One region of the Rossellomorea sp. LjRoot5 genome, then DNA from elsewhere that is predicted to be linked to it. Evidence: riboswitches for the same ligand, from Rfam matches in the RefSeq annotation. Region 1 holds a riboswitch; each other region holds the start of a gene.
What was found. Region 1 has a riboswitch for S-adenosylmethionine ahead of ACSQ2E_RS02740 (O-acetylhomoserine aminocarboxypropyltransferase/cysteine synthase family protein). Riboswitches for the same ligand answer to the same signal wherever they lie in the genome.

Region 1 (3,208 bases):
ATCATTCGGCATTTCCACATCCTTCGTTGATTTTTCGAGTGAGGAAGAAATCGAGGCTGCACTTACTTCCGACACCAAGCTTCTCTATAGTGAGACGGTGACCAATCCGTTTATGCGAGTAGAGGATATTTCAAGAATGGTAGCTCTTGCCGAAAAGCACAATCTGAAAACGATGATCGATAATACATTCGCCACACCATTTCTGCGTCAACCCTTCCTTGAAGGGGTCGATTTGGTCGCTCACAGCGCCACGAAGTATATCGGCGGGCATAGCGATATCACAGCGGGAGTCGTAGTCGGAAAAGAAGAACTTGTGAATAAAGCAAGGGAGAAGGTCGTCAACATCGGTTCAAACTTAAGTCCATTTGAAGCATGGCTCACATGCCGGGGGGCGAAAACATTGGCACTCCGGGTGGGGACCCAGGCTCAGAACGCGGGAACACTTGCAGATGAACTGCGCACCAATGAACAGGTGAAGAGGGTCTATTATCCAACAGATCTATCCGATAAAGGAAATGGAGCGATCGTCACCATCGAACTCGATGCCCGCTGCGATATCAGTACATTCTTCAAGTCCCTTGGATGGATCAAGATCATCCCGTCCCTGGCCGGAGTGGAAACAACGGTTTCTTATCCACTCGGGACATCTCATCGTGCCCTTCCGAAAGAAGCACAGGAAAAACTCGGCATCAACACCCATGTGGTGCGCATATCGTTAGGTATCGAGGATGGGGAAGATATCATTTCTCAATTTAACGAGGCGATTGCAGCTTCCGTTAAAAAATAAAAAATTCTGAAAATGGTCTTGACGTTGAGGCCGGTTACCCTTTATAATTCATCTCAACGCATGAATTTACACATTGACAATTAAATGCTCTTATCCAGAGAGGTGGAGGGACTAGGCCCGATGAAACCCGGCAACCTTCATGTACGCGTCAGGCGTCACATGAAAAGGTGCTAATTCCTGCAGGCGATCTGCCTGAAAGATAAGAGGAGGACCCTATTCAATTAGACCCTCTTCTTAGGAAGAGGGTTTTTTATTTTATCCTCTTCTGGCTTCTTAGGTATATCAGTCGCAATTCAGCAGCTGAGTTTCTTCAAGGATTCAGCAGCTGAACCCAACCAATTATCCACACCAATCCAAAACCAAAAAACTCTAGGAGGAATTACAAATGACAAAATCATTCGATTTCGACACACTGCTTCTTCACGGCGGCCAGGAGCCGGACCCAACCACAGGCTCTAGAGCGGTACCCATCTATCAAACGACATCCTACGTGTTCGACAACAGTGACCATGCAGCGAAGCTATTCGCCCTTGAAGAACCGGGAAACATCTACACGCGGATCATGAATCCGACCGTTGATGTGCTGGAGAAGCGTCTCGCCCTTTTAGAAGGGGGAATCGGAGCCCTGGGTGTTTCATCCGGAATGGCCGCCATCTCCCTATCCATCCTAAATATCGCCGGTGCAGGGGATGAGATCGTGGCAGCCACCAATCTGTACGGTGGAACGTATAATTTATTCTCCACGACTCTTCCGAAATACGGAATCAAGGTTCATTTCGTCGATCCGACTGATCCGGAGAATTTCAGAAAAGCGATTACCCCGAAAACAAAAGCGGTATTCGCCGAGACGATCGGAAATCCGAGCCTGCACGTCCTGGACATCGAGTCGGTGGCGAAAGTGGCTCATGACCATCATATCCCGCTTATCATCGATAACACATTTGCCACGCCATATGTGTGCAAGCCGATTGAGTGGGGAGCGGACATCGTCATCCACTCTGCCACGAAATGGATCGGCGGTCACGGTACGGCCATCGGTGGAGTCGTCATCGACGGGGGGAAGTTTGATTGGAATCATGAGAAGTTCCCTGGATTCACAGAGGAAGACAGAAGCTATAATGGACTTCGCTACGCACAGGATGTAGGAGCGGCCGCTTTCATCACAAAGTTAAGGGTGCAGCTGCTTCGGGATCTCGGGGCGTGCTTAAGTCCACAAAACGCATTTCTGCTATTGCAGGGACTGGAAACCCTGCATCTCCGCATCGAACGTCACACGGAGAATGCCTTGAAGATTGCGGAACACTTAGATCAGCACAGTGGAGTTGCCTGGGTTTCTTATCCGGGTCTGCCGCAGCATCCATCCCACGCTCTTGCTCAGAAATATTTGAAAAATGGAGCAGGTTCCATCGTCGTATTTGGGATAAAAGGAGGCAGGGATTCAGGACGCAAAGTCGTTGACAACATTTCCCTCTGGTCCCATGTTGCCAATGTAGGAGATGCGAAGTCACTGATTATCCATCCAGCGTCCACCACGCATCAGCAATTGAACGAGCAGGAAATCCGGGCTACGGGCGTAACTGAGGACCTTGTGAGACTTTCCGTCGGGTTGGAATCTGCGAAGGATTTGATCGAGGATCTGGATCATGCGATTGAAGTGGCGTTGGAAACGTCGCGGGTGTAAATAAAATAGTCGACCGGCACAACCGGGGTGCCCCGACACCCCGAACAACACCAAAAAAAGGAGGTGGAGGAATGGAGAATTCATACTCATACGAAGTAAGCTCCATTACCATCCCATCCCTCACATTAGAGTCAGGCACAACGTTGCACAATGTGAATCTGGCCTATGAACGGACCGGCAATAAGGAAGGCCCCGTCATCCTGGTATGCCACGCCCTCACCGGAACCCATATTGTGAAAGGCACGAGTGAGGACCGGGGCTGGTGGGATGGGTTGATCGGACCCGGTTCATATATTGATACCGATCTATATAATGTGATTGCTTTCAATGTATTAGGGGGATGTGAAGGAAGTACGGGACCGACGTCGACCAATCCGGAAACCGGAGAACGTTACGGACCGGACTTTCCGCACATTAGCATACGGGACATGGTCCATGCCCAATATGAAGCACTCCAACAGCTATCCGTCTACCACATCGAAGCTGTGATCGGTGGTTCATTGGGAGGAATGCAGGCGCTGGAATGGGGGGCTCTCTATCCTTCCTATATCAATAAGGTATTCGCCCTCGCCGTCTCACCTGCATTAAACGATTATGGTCTCGCATTCAATCATATCGGAATTACAGCGATTGAAGGGGATCCCGATTTTCAAAGGGGCCACTATCCCCACGGAGCCATATTAAAAGGCCTTGAGATTGCCAGGATGGTCGGGATGGTGACCTATCGTACTCAGGAATTG
Region 2 (3,208 bases), 3.7 Mb from region 1:
GATGGTTCTTTTTTAATTGAAAGAATTTTCTAATAATATTATTTTAACTTGTATTTATATAAATTTCAATGAATGACTTATCCTTTTTGTACCACAAATAGATAAAATCAAAACCTTTTAAAGTTTTCTTTTTTTGAGCTGCACATTTAACCGGGGGTAAAGCCACTTATATATACTTATACACCCTATAAGGAAAATCCTTCCTTTTGTTAATTTTATATTAAAAATAGGCATCCGTGGGTAGCGGATGCCTGAAGATGTTTTATTAGTAGGCTAATGCATTCTTCTTTTCTTCTTTCATTAGGACGAAGCAGAGGAAGATGCCAAGGAGTGACAGGACTGCGAAGAAGAGGTATACCGTGTAAATGGAGTATGTTTCATAGATGAAACCTCCCACGAAGGTACTGAACCAATTCCCGAGGCCATTTCCGATTGCCGAATAGACGGTCACGGCAGTAGCTGTAATATGTGCCGGCGTGATTTCTTTAATGTAGCGAAGCCCTGCAGGAATGAATAATCCGATGGCAAGACCCTGCATCACTGCTGAAGAATATACCAGCCATAGACTTGGTTCCGTGAAGTAAAATAGCCAGCGGATCATGGATGCAGCGCCTGCCAGCGCCGCTACGGTCAAGAGACCGAACTTATCAATCCAACCTCCCGCGATTCTCATAAACGGTACTTCTGATAGGACGGCGATCAGAAATGCGAGGCCGATTCCGGCGTACGTACCACCTGAATCTTCCACGAATAATCCGAAATACACGTTGTTGGCTAAATTCGGGCCAAATACCAGGAACGTGACGGCCAGGAAGATCAGAAATTTTTTCATCGTGAATAATTCCTTCATCCCGGCTTTTAAATCAAGCTTAGCCGCCGCTCTCTCTTTAGGAAAACGGAAGGATAGGAACCCTGAAAGGACCAGGCAGATAAAGAAGGAGTAGAAAATGATCGTCGGTCCAATAAATCCCTCTGAAAGCCTCCCCATGATGAACACGGCAATCCCGAATCCCAATGAGCCGAACAATCGGATATTTCCGTAGTTATAACCGACTTTACTCGTATACTTCAAACTGATACTGTCGGAGACGGGGATGATGGCGCTTTGGAAGATCGCAACTAAAATTGCTACCACCAACAATCCATAGTAAACATCCATGAATAAATAACCAAGAGCAAAGATCCCTGCAACTAAGGAAGTCAACCCTAACACGACGGTCGGCTTATTGGTTGTGTCACTGACCATCCCCCATATCGGCTGGAAGAAAATCATCATGATCGGGCCGACAGACATAATGGTTCCGATCTGATACCCATTTAACCCCACACTTTCGCTCAAATACACACTAAGTAAAGGATATAAACTACCAACCCCGAAGAACGTCAATAAATAAAACCCTTGTAATGTAAAAATTTGATTTCGTACATTTCTTTCCACTACCGTATCCCCCAAGATGTTTTTGTCTATCTTATAGTAGACCCTGACCGTTCACTTGTCTATGAATTTATGCCTTTTTATGGATAAAGCCTCGCGTTTTACGATGTATCCCGTGCTACGGCGAACAGCCTACGCTTTGGTTTGAGCCAGCTACGGCAGCCACGCACTACGTTTTCATTTCCAATAAATTACCGTTTGACTTTTTCAATTAAACCCTTTAAAGTATGGAAGTATATTTTAAATTAACTAAATAACATATCTTCTTATCCAGAGAGACGGAGGGACTGGCCCTGTGATGTCTCGGCAGCGGACTCATGATGAGTGCTGTGCCACATCCAGCAAGCGTAATGCTTGAAAGATAAGAGGAGTGTTTCGTTTGAATGAAACCTCTTCTTATGTTGGAAGAGGTTTTTTTATTTGATTTCACACGACAAAGGAGTGTTTGACATGAACCAAGAAAAAGGTAATTTACTGGCTTTATTGCCCTTGATCATATTTGTTTCACTGTTCCTTGGAGCGGGAATCCTTTCAGGAGATTTTTATGCATTCCCTGTTCTCGTATCCATTATCATTGCCGCAGTTGTAGCCCTGGCGATGAATCGAAAAGAATCGTTAACCTCTAAGGTTGAACGGTTCGCAAAAGGCGCCGGGCATCCGGATATTATGATCATGGTCTTTATCTTCCTATTAGCCGGCGCGTTTTCCGGTGTAGCAGAAAAGATGGGGGCTGTTGATTCAACCGTCAACTTTGCCCTATCCGTACTTCCTGGTAATTTAATCATTGTTGGATTATTCATCATCGCCGCTTTCATTTCCTTATCAATGGGTACATCCATGGGGACGATTGCAGCACTTGCCCCTATCGGAGTGGGCATCAGCTCAGGAGCAGATATTTCCATGCCCCTTGCTATGGCCACCGTCATCGGAGGAGCGATGTTCGGGGATAATTTATCGTTCATCTCGGATACAACGATTGCAGCCGTACGCACACAGAAAACGGAAATGAAGGACAAGTTCAAAGTGAACTTCTTCATTGTATTACCGGCAGCCATCATCACTATGGTCATCCTTTTTGTCCTTACGATGGGGACTCCATCCTCTGTCGACGCAGGAAGCTTCGATTGGGTTAAAATCATCCCTTACCTTGGAGTCATCATCGGGGCCCTTGCAGGATTGAACGTATTTGTCGTTTTAATAGGCGGGATTGTGTTGGCAGGGATTATCGGATTTACTGATGGAAGCTTTACCCCATCGAGTTACTTTGGTAGTGTAGCTGATGGTATGATGGGCATGGCGGAGATTGTGATCCTGTCCATCCTGATCGGCGGAGTCGTCGAACTGATTCGTCATAATGGTGGGATTCAAGCGATCCTTTATCATGCCACCCGTAAAATCAAATCTCCTCAAGGAGCACAGCTTGCTACAGCAGGATTGGTGAGTTCAACGAATCTTTGCACAGCAAATAATACGATTTCCATTATCATCGCAGGACCACTGGCGAAAACGCTTAGCGATAAGTATGGCGTTGATGCCCGTAAGTCGGCCAGCATCCTGGATATTTTCTCCTGTGCCGTTCAAGGATTGATCCCATACGGTGCACAGGCACTGTTAGTGGCAGAAGTAGCCGGCATATCACCGGTCAGCATCATCCCATATGCCTTCTATCCTGTCCTGATTGCAGTTTGTGGGTTGATTGCGATTCAATTCGCCCTTCCGAAATTCACTAGGAGATCCGTTGCTGATGGAGATCCGGTCCGTTCTTCTTAATCT
Region 3 (3,208 bases), 1.7 Mb from region 1:
ATTTATGATGGAACCGATGAAATCCAAAAACTGATTATTTCAAGGAATTTATTAAAAGGTCATGTGAAACTTGGGCAATTTGTTTAATCAAATAAAGGAGGCAGACGAAATGGGAGAGCGATTCAGAGGAAAAGTGGCTTTGGTTACAGGTGGAAGCAGAGGGATCGGCAGGGCGATTGCAGGATTACTGGCTGAAGAAGGGGCCAAGGTGGCCATCATCGATGTGAATGAAGATGCTTTGAATGAAGCAAGTGAGGTGTTTAAACAATATGAATTGTATACAAAAGTGGCAAATGTCGTAGAATCCCAGGAAATTGAAAATGTGATGAAGGAAGTATATGAATCCTTTGGCTCCCTCGACATTGTAGTGAATAATGCAGGGGTCATCAGGGATAATCTGTTATTTAAAATGACCGAGCCTGATTGGCAGACGGTCATGGATGTGCATTTGAAGGGTTCATTCAATGTAGTGAAGGCAGCTCAACAATACATGGTCAAACAAAGGTATGGACGCATCATCAATATCTCATCCACCTCCGCACTGGGAAATCGTGGACAGGCGAACTACGCAACGGCTAAAGCAGGTCTTCAAGGATTGACGAAAACCCTTGCTATAGAACTTGGTCCATTCGGAATCACAACAAATGCTGTGGCACCGGGTTTTATCGAAACCGACATGACGAAAGAAACGGCGAAACGGATCGGAATAACTTTCGAGCAATTGGTCGAAGCGAGTCTCCAGGGAATCCCTGTTGGAAGAAGCGGGCTTCCTGAAGATATTGCAAATGCAGTCGCTTTTTTTGCAGACGAAAAATCTTCATTCGTCAATGGGCAGGTTCTCTACGTTGCAGGAGGGCCGAAAGCCTGAATAAAGGAGAAAGGGGTGAAGAATATGTTTGAATCCTATATCGGAAAGAGGTCTACTCCCACCAGAAATACAGTGGAAAGAGGAGCGGTTCGGAAATTTGCAGAAGCCATTGGCGATCCCCATCCCCTTTTTGTGGATGAAGATACGGGGAAATTTTCCTCTTACAGGGGGAACATTGCCCCTCCCACCTTCCCGAGAGTGTTCGACTATGGTTCGATCGAAGGCTTTCATTTACCGAATGTTGGGTTGATTCACGGTGAACAATCCTTTCATTATGAAAGACCTTTGATGGTAGGAGAAAGGATTCAATGTTTCACGGTAGTAAAAGACTATTATGAACGGGAAGGTACCGGGGGAAAACTGGGTTTCCTTGTCATCGAAGACGTCGGGGAAGATTCCCGTGGGGAAAGAATCTTCACTTCCCAGGCGATTGTCATTATTACAGAAGAAGTCAGAAAGAGGTTGAGTAAATGACAACACTACAATCATTCGGAGTAGGTGATACACTTCCCCCGGTTGAATTGGCTCCGGTTGTGAGGTTGGACCTGATCAAATACGCAGGTGCTTCCGGAGACTATAATCCAATACACACCATCGATGATGAAGCCTCAAAGCTGGGTCTTCCAGGAATCATCGCTCATGGAATGTGGACAATGGGCAATGTGTCCAAACTTTTCAGCCCATACTATGAGGAAGGCTTTATCCAGGATTACTCGGTACGTTTTAGAGAGATGGTCATGTTACAAGATGTGGTTACTTTACGGGCAGAATTAGTGGACAATCAGGGTAACCTCCTTCATTTTAAGGTTTTAGCCACAAATCAAGCCGGGAAGAAAGTAATTGAGGGTAAGGTGGTTTTTAGGGTCCATGAATAGTTACGTAATGCTTTATGAAAAATTGTCGTAGATCTACCCCCAATCGAATAAACATGTATAGAATGATCGTTTAATAAAATAAGCCAAAAAATATAAATCCGATCGAAAAACTCGGGTTGACTTCTTCCGTAATTGTGATATTATTTAGAATATTAAAATGAATAACTCTTATCCAGAGTGGTGGAGGGATCTGGCCCTGCGAAGCCCAGCAACCTACGTATTGTAAGGTGCTAATTCCAGCAAAATGTGAAGTCATTTTGGAAGATAAGGTAACCTTACCTGAACAACTTTCCAAAATGGGAAGTTGTTTTTTTGATCTGGATAAGATGAAAATTGGGGGTATCATGTGAAAGAAGAGAAGAATCAGCAAGTACAGTTTGACTTGGTAGCAGAGAAGATCCAGTCCATGCTTGAAACCATGAGTTTTGGTTCGATCACGATTATCGTACAGGATGGAAAAGTCATTCAATTAGAGAAAAATGAGAAAGTCCGAATTAAATAAGCTGACTAGACAACCTAGAGGCGCATAACAGAGATTAAGGTACTTCCTTTATCTTGTTATCGCCTCTTTTTTATTGGAAAAGAAAGGGGTGTATCATGCTAACCTATCAGACTTGGAAACAACCAGCCGTGAATTTTGAAGTCGATCCAGTCTACAAAGGAGCCTTGAATGTCTTGAAATGGACATATGAGCAGTATGGTGAAACGGTCGTTTATGCCTGCAGTTTCGGAATTGAAGGCATTGTGCTGATCGATCTCATTTCCAAAGTACACCCGCAGGCAGCCATCGTCTTCCTGGATACGGGTGTCCATTTTAAAGAAACCTATGAAACCATTGAAAAGGTGAAGGAAGCCTATCCGGGTCTGACCATTCATATGAAAATGCCAGAACTGACACTGAAGGAGCAGGCAGAAGCATATGGGGATAGGCTTTGGGAGAAAAATCCAAATCAATGCTGTCAAATTCGAAAGCTTGACCCTTTAAAGGAATCCTTATCCAAAGGGAATGCGTGGATATCTGGGTTAAGAAGGGAGCAATCGCCTACAAGGAGTCACAATGAGTTCATTAATAAGGATGATAAATTTCAGTCGGTTAAGATTTGTCCATTGATCCACTGGACCTGGAAAGAAATATGGCGGTATGTCCATAAGCATAATCTTACTTATAATCCCCTTCACGACCAGGGATATCCGAGTATAGGCTGTTTTCACTGCACGACACCAGCCATTGATATCAATGATCTCCGCTCCGGAAGATGGAAAGGAAAAGGGAAAACGGAATGCGGCCTTCATTAAAGCTGGTGACGATCTTTGTTTGAGCTGACGGCCCTTCTTATTAGCCTGTTTTTCGCCATGAACATCGGTGCCAGTGGAGCGGCGGCATCTATGGGGGTTGCCTATGGTGCGGGAGCGATAAACAACATCAGGGCAGCATTATGGATTTGTGCAGCAGGTGTCCTCTGTG
Region 4 (3,208 bases), 160 kb from region 1:
TGACCACTGCACTGGTCACGGTATAAGTAAGCTTGTTTTCCCATAAATTTTCCTTGGATGTAAGAAATAACAGGATTCCAAGAATCAGTCCTACTACGAAGGTAATCAGGACTGACATCCCCGTCATATAAAGGGTTTCAACAGTCGCTTCCCACATCTTCTCCCAGTCCACATTCGGAAATAAATTTTCTATCATCCTCGGATCACCTCCACTTTGACCATCTGTTTCTCAGCGAAGGCAACGGCTGCCTGAATCGTCTCTTCGTTTCCATCAAGGTGGACGAATAGCGTACCATAAGCCCCTTTTTGCGTTTGGGAAATCTGTCCTTGAAGGATATTGACATCCAGGTCGAATCTTCGGATCAAGCTGGTAATGAGCGGTTGCTCAGTCGATTCACCAACGAAGGTGAATTTCAGTACTTTTCCTTTAGGATACTGAGCTAAGAGGTGATCGATCGTTTCCCCTGTTTCTTCCACTTGAGATACTTCTCTCACAAATCGCTTCGTCACCTGCTCTTTGGGATTTCTGAACACCTCAAGAACATCCCCAAGCTCTACCACCTTCCCTTGTTCCATGACCGCCACACGATAACAGATTTTTTTGATCACATGCATTTCATGGGTGATCAGGACGATGGTCAGGCCTAAACGTTTATTAATATCCACCAATAAATCAAGGATGGAATCGGTTGTTTGCGGATCTAAAGCAGAGGTGGCTTCGTCACAAAGCAGGACGTTGGGATTATTTGCAAGGGACCTCGCAATACCGACCCTCTGCTTCTGTCCACCGCTCAACTGGGACGGATATGCGTCCCCTCTTCCATCTAATCCAACCAGTTCCAATAATTCGTTGGCTCTTCTCATTCTCTCTTTCTTGGAAACTCCAGCGATTTCTAAAGGAAACTGGATATTTTCAAGTACCGTGCGTGACCACAGGAGATTGAAATGCTGAAAAATCATCCCTATTGACTGCCTCGCCTGCCGAAGATGTTTTCCTTTCACTTGGGAAACGATCTGCCCATTCACATTCACGGTTCCATTTGTGGGAACTTCAAGTCCATTGAGCATCCGGATCAACGTACTCTTACCTGCCCCACTATAGCCAATCACTCCAAAAATTTCTCCTTGGGCAATGTCGATGTTGACGCCATCAACGGCTGAAATAGGTCCTGATTTTGATTGAAAGATTTTTTTCACATTTGAAATGGTAATCATGCTGTCTCCACCTTCTTTCCGAGTAAAACGACATTTTTAATTAGAATTAAAATTACGCTTGCCATTCACACAGCCTTTACGCAAACAATAAAAAATGCCTTCCTGCGATAAGCAGAAAGGCATAATCATATATAGGACTATCCTTTCTCTCATCTTTCAAAGCAAAAGCTTTGAGTGAATTGGCACCATTTCAATTTTCATTGACGGTTGCCGGGCTTCATAGGGCACGTCCCTCCACCTCTCTAAATAAGAGTAAAGTATCAATTTATTTAATTTTTTGAATTGTTAAAGACTCTGAAAATTTGCTACATGGAAGATTCTATCATCGAAAATAGAAGTGTGTCAATTCTTTTTTCTCTTTTTTTCATACTTGAACCGGTTCCTTGACCCTGGACCTCGTCAGCCACAGGACAGACTCGACAAATAACAGCTGACGGTATCCTCCTCTGACTTTCAGGATGTCGTTTTCGATCAGTTGAGACAATCGTTCTTCTCCTGAAAGTAGGGATAGCATGTCCTTCTCTTTTCCCTCAATGACAAAATGGGATTCCCCACTACCATCAGTCAATACAGCACAACCTCCGCTTGAAATGGATATCCCGTATAGGTCCTTTTCACAATGAAATTGAAGAATAAATGGGCTGTCTGGAAACAAGAGTCTTAAGTGATACCTAGAATGACACTGATCTACTAATTCCTCTAAATATATTCGCATGAATACACCCTCCCAGTGAAACTTCTATATAGTATCAATTCCACTTTTAGGTATTTTTCCCTTTTAGACATTCTCGACATGTTTTGAATGAGTGTATCTTATTTGTCGAACAGTAAGAATTTGGGTGATGACCAGTCAAAAAGTGAGCGGATTCGAAACATTTCCCAAGAAATATGTCCTCGTTTGTAGAAAGAAAATCCACAAAAAATAAAAAGACCTTATCTAAAAAGGTCTCTTATCCCCACTAGCTGTTTTGGATTTTGTTGATGGTTTCGTATAGGAATGGTACGGATTGAAAGGCATAGATTCTCTCCATTTCCTGTCCATCTTTAAATAAGAGAAGGCAGGGGACGCTTTCTATGGATTGTTCTTCGGCGAATTGGGGCAGATAGTTCAGGTTCGCCTTCACAAAATGAAATGACTGGGGGAGTTTCTCGACCACTTCCAACATTTTACCCGCGACCTGACATGTACCACACATCGGTGTATATAGATAAACGGCTACAAACGTATGGTATTCGATCGATTGGTTTAATTCTTCTGTCTGGCTTACCTCCAACAAAACTAAATCATCCTTTTTCCTAGATATTCTTTATGCACATCGATATTCGCACCTATGAGAATGGATGCAAGATGATATTCCGGGGCTGCGGCCACTTCCTTATACATCCGGTCGATATAAAGGTGTCCCGCTTCAGGGAATTCACGCTTAAACTGTTTACGTAATTTTTCCCCCGCATCATCCGCATCGACGAGGATGTACACATCCCTTTCAAACAGCTCATCGATGAGTTCGTCCATTTTTGTAATACTGATCGTTCCATTCGTGCAAATAATTTGAATCGGTTCTTTGATTATATCTCTTACTTTCCGCTTGTCGGTAGTACCTTCGACAATGATTACTTTTTCGTCAAGTTCCATCATGATCATCACCTTATCTTTCAGAAATAAGATTAGGATAGTATATTCAGATAACAAGAGATGATGTCCACTTTCTACTTATATTTTCTCATGTTTACAAAAAATAGTGCAAGTGGTTTGTTTCATTGCTTATAGAAATGGTGCCAGATCCATACACGAATCCGGCACCGCGGTCATCCTTAACACCATCCACCTTCGTCACAATCCGTGTACCTTGCATCATGGCCTTCGGTGGAAGTATAGTTCTGATAAATTTTATTTTCTTTTGCTTCGAAGTTCGGTTCCATTGTCAGTCCATCAAGGGGCAGGGACATTTTGCCGATTGACTGATCATCGAGAAATAATTCGACTTCACCA

Region 2: linked by a shared signal. The riboswitch ahead of ACSQ2E_RS21710 (Na+/H+ antiporter NhaC family protein) and the one ahead of ACSQ2E_RS02740 (O-acetylhomoserine aminocarboxypropyltransferase/cysteine synthase family protein) in region 1 are both predicted to bind S-adenosylmethionine.
Region 3: linked by a shared signal. The riboswitch ahead of ACSQ2E_RS11425 (YezD family protein) and the one ahead of ACSQ2E_RS02740 (O-acetylhomoserine aminocarboxypropyltransferase/cysteine synthase family protein) in region 1 are both predicted to bind S-adenosylmethionine.
Region 4: linked by a shared signal. The riboswitch ahead of ACSQ2E_RS03555 (methionine ABC transporter ATP-binding protein) and the one ahead of ACSQ2E_RS02740 (O-acetylhomoserine aminocarboxypropyltransferase/cysteine synthase family protein) in region 1 are both predicted to bind S-adenosylmethionine.

Annotation. Positions count from the first base shown of each region.
Region 1 covers NZ_CAXUQN020000001.1:558,303-561,510, forward strand. Annotated here, with positions in the region: gene ACSQ2E_RS02735 (trans-sulfuration enzyme family protein) at 1-787, shown strand, start outside; SAM riboswitch class I at 875-993, shown strand; gene ACSQ2E_RS02740 (O-acetylhomoserine aminocarboxypropyltransferase/cysteine synthase family protein) at 1,173-2,468, shown strand; gene metX (homoserine O-acetyltransferase MetX) at 2,540-3,208, shown strand, end outside.
Region 2 covers NZ_CAXUQN020000001.1:4,251,566-4,254,773, forward strand. Annotated here, with positions in the region: gene ACSQ2E_RS21705 (MFS transporter) at 266-1,438, opposite strand; SAM riboswitch class I at 1,699-1,803, shown strand; gene ACSQ2E_RS21710 (Na+/H+ antiporter NhaC family protein) at 1,886-3,205, shown strand.
Region 3 covers NZ_CAXUQN020000001.1:2,216,355-2,219,562, forward strand. Annotated here, with positions in the region: gene ACSQ2E_RS11405 (acyl-CoA dehydrogenase family protein) at 1-87, shown strand, start outside; gene fabG (3-oxoacyl-ACP reductase FabG) at 110-868, shown strand; gene ACSQ2E_RS11415 (MaoC family dehydratase N-terminal domain-containing protein) at 893-1,342, shown strand; gene ACSQ2E_RS11420 (MaoC/PaaZ C-terminal domain-containing protein) at 1,339-1,743, shown strand; SAM riboswitch class I at 1,909-2,014, shown strand; gene ACSQ2E_RS11425 (YezD family protein) at 2,090-2,245, shown strand; gene ACSQ2E_RS11430 (phosphoadenylyl-sulfate reductase) at 2,341-3,039, shown strand; gene ACSQ2E_RS11435 (anion permease) at 3,097-3,208, shown strand, end outside.
Region 4 covers NZ_CAXUQN020000001.1:721,223-724,430, reverse strand. Annotated here, with positions in the region: gene ACSQ2E_RS03560 (methionine ABC transporter permease) at 1-196, opposite strand, end outside; gene ACSQ2E_RS03555 (methionine ABC transporter ATP-binding protein) at 193-1,215, opposite strand; SAM riboswitch class I at 1,362-1,468, opposite strand; gene ACSQ2E_RS03550 (SCP2 sterol-binding domain-containing protein) at 1,580-1,930, opposite strand; gene ACSQ2E_RS03545 (thioredoxin family protein) at 2,175-2,489, opposite strand; gene ACSQ2E_RS03540 (toprim domain-containing protein) at 2,495-2,854, opposite strand; gene ACSQ2E_RS03535 (YusG family protein) at 3,031-3,208, opposite strand, start outside.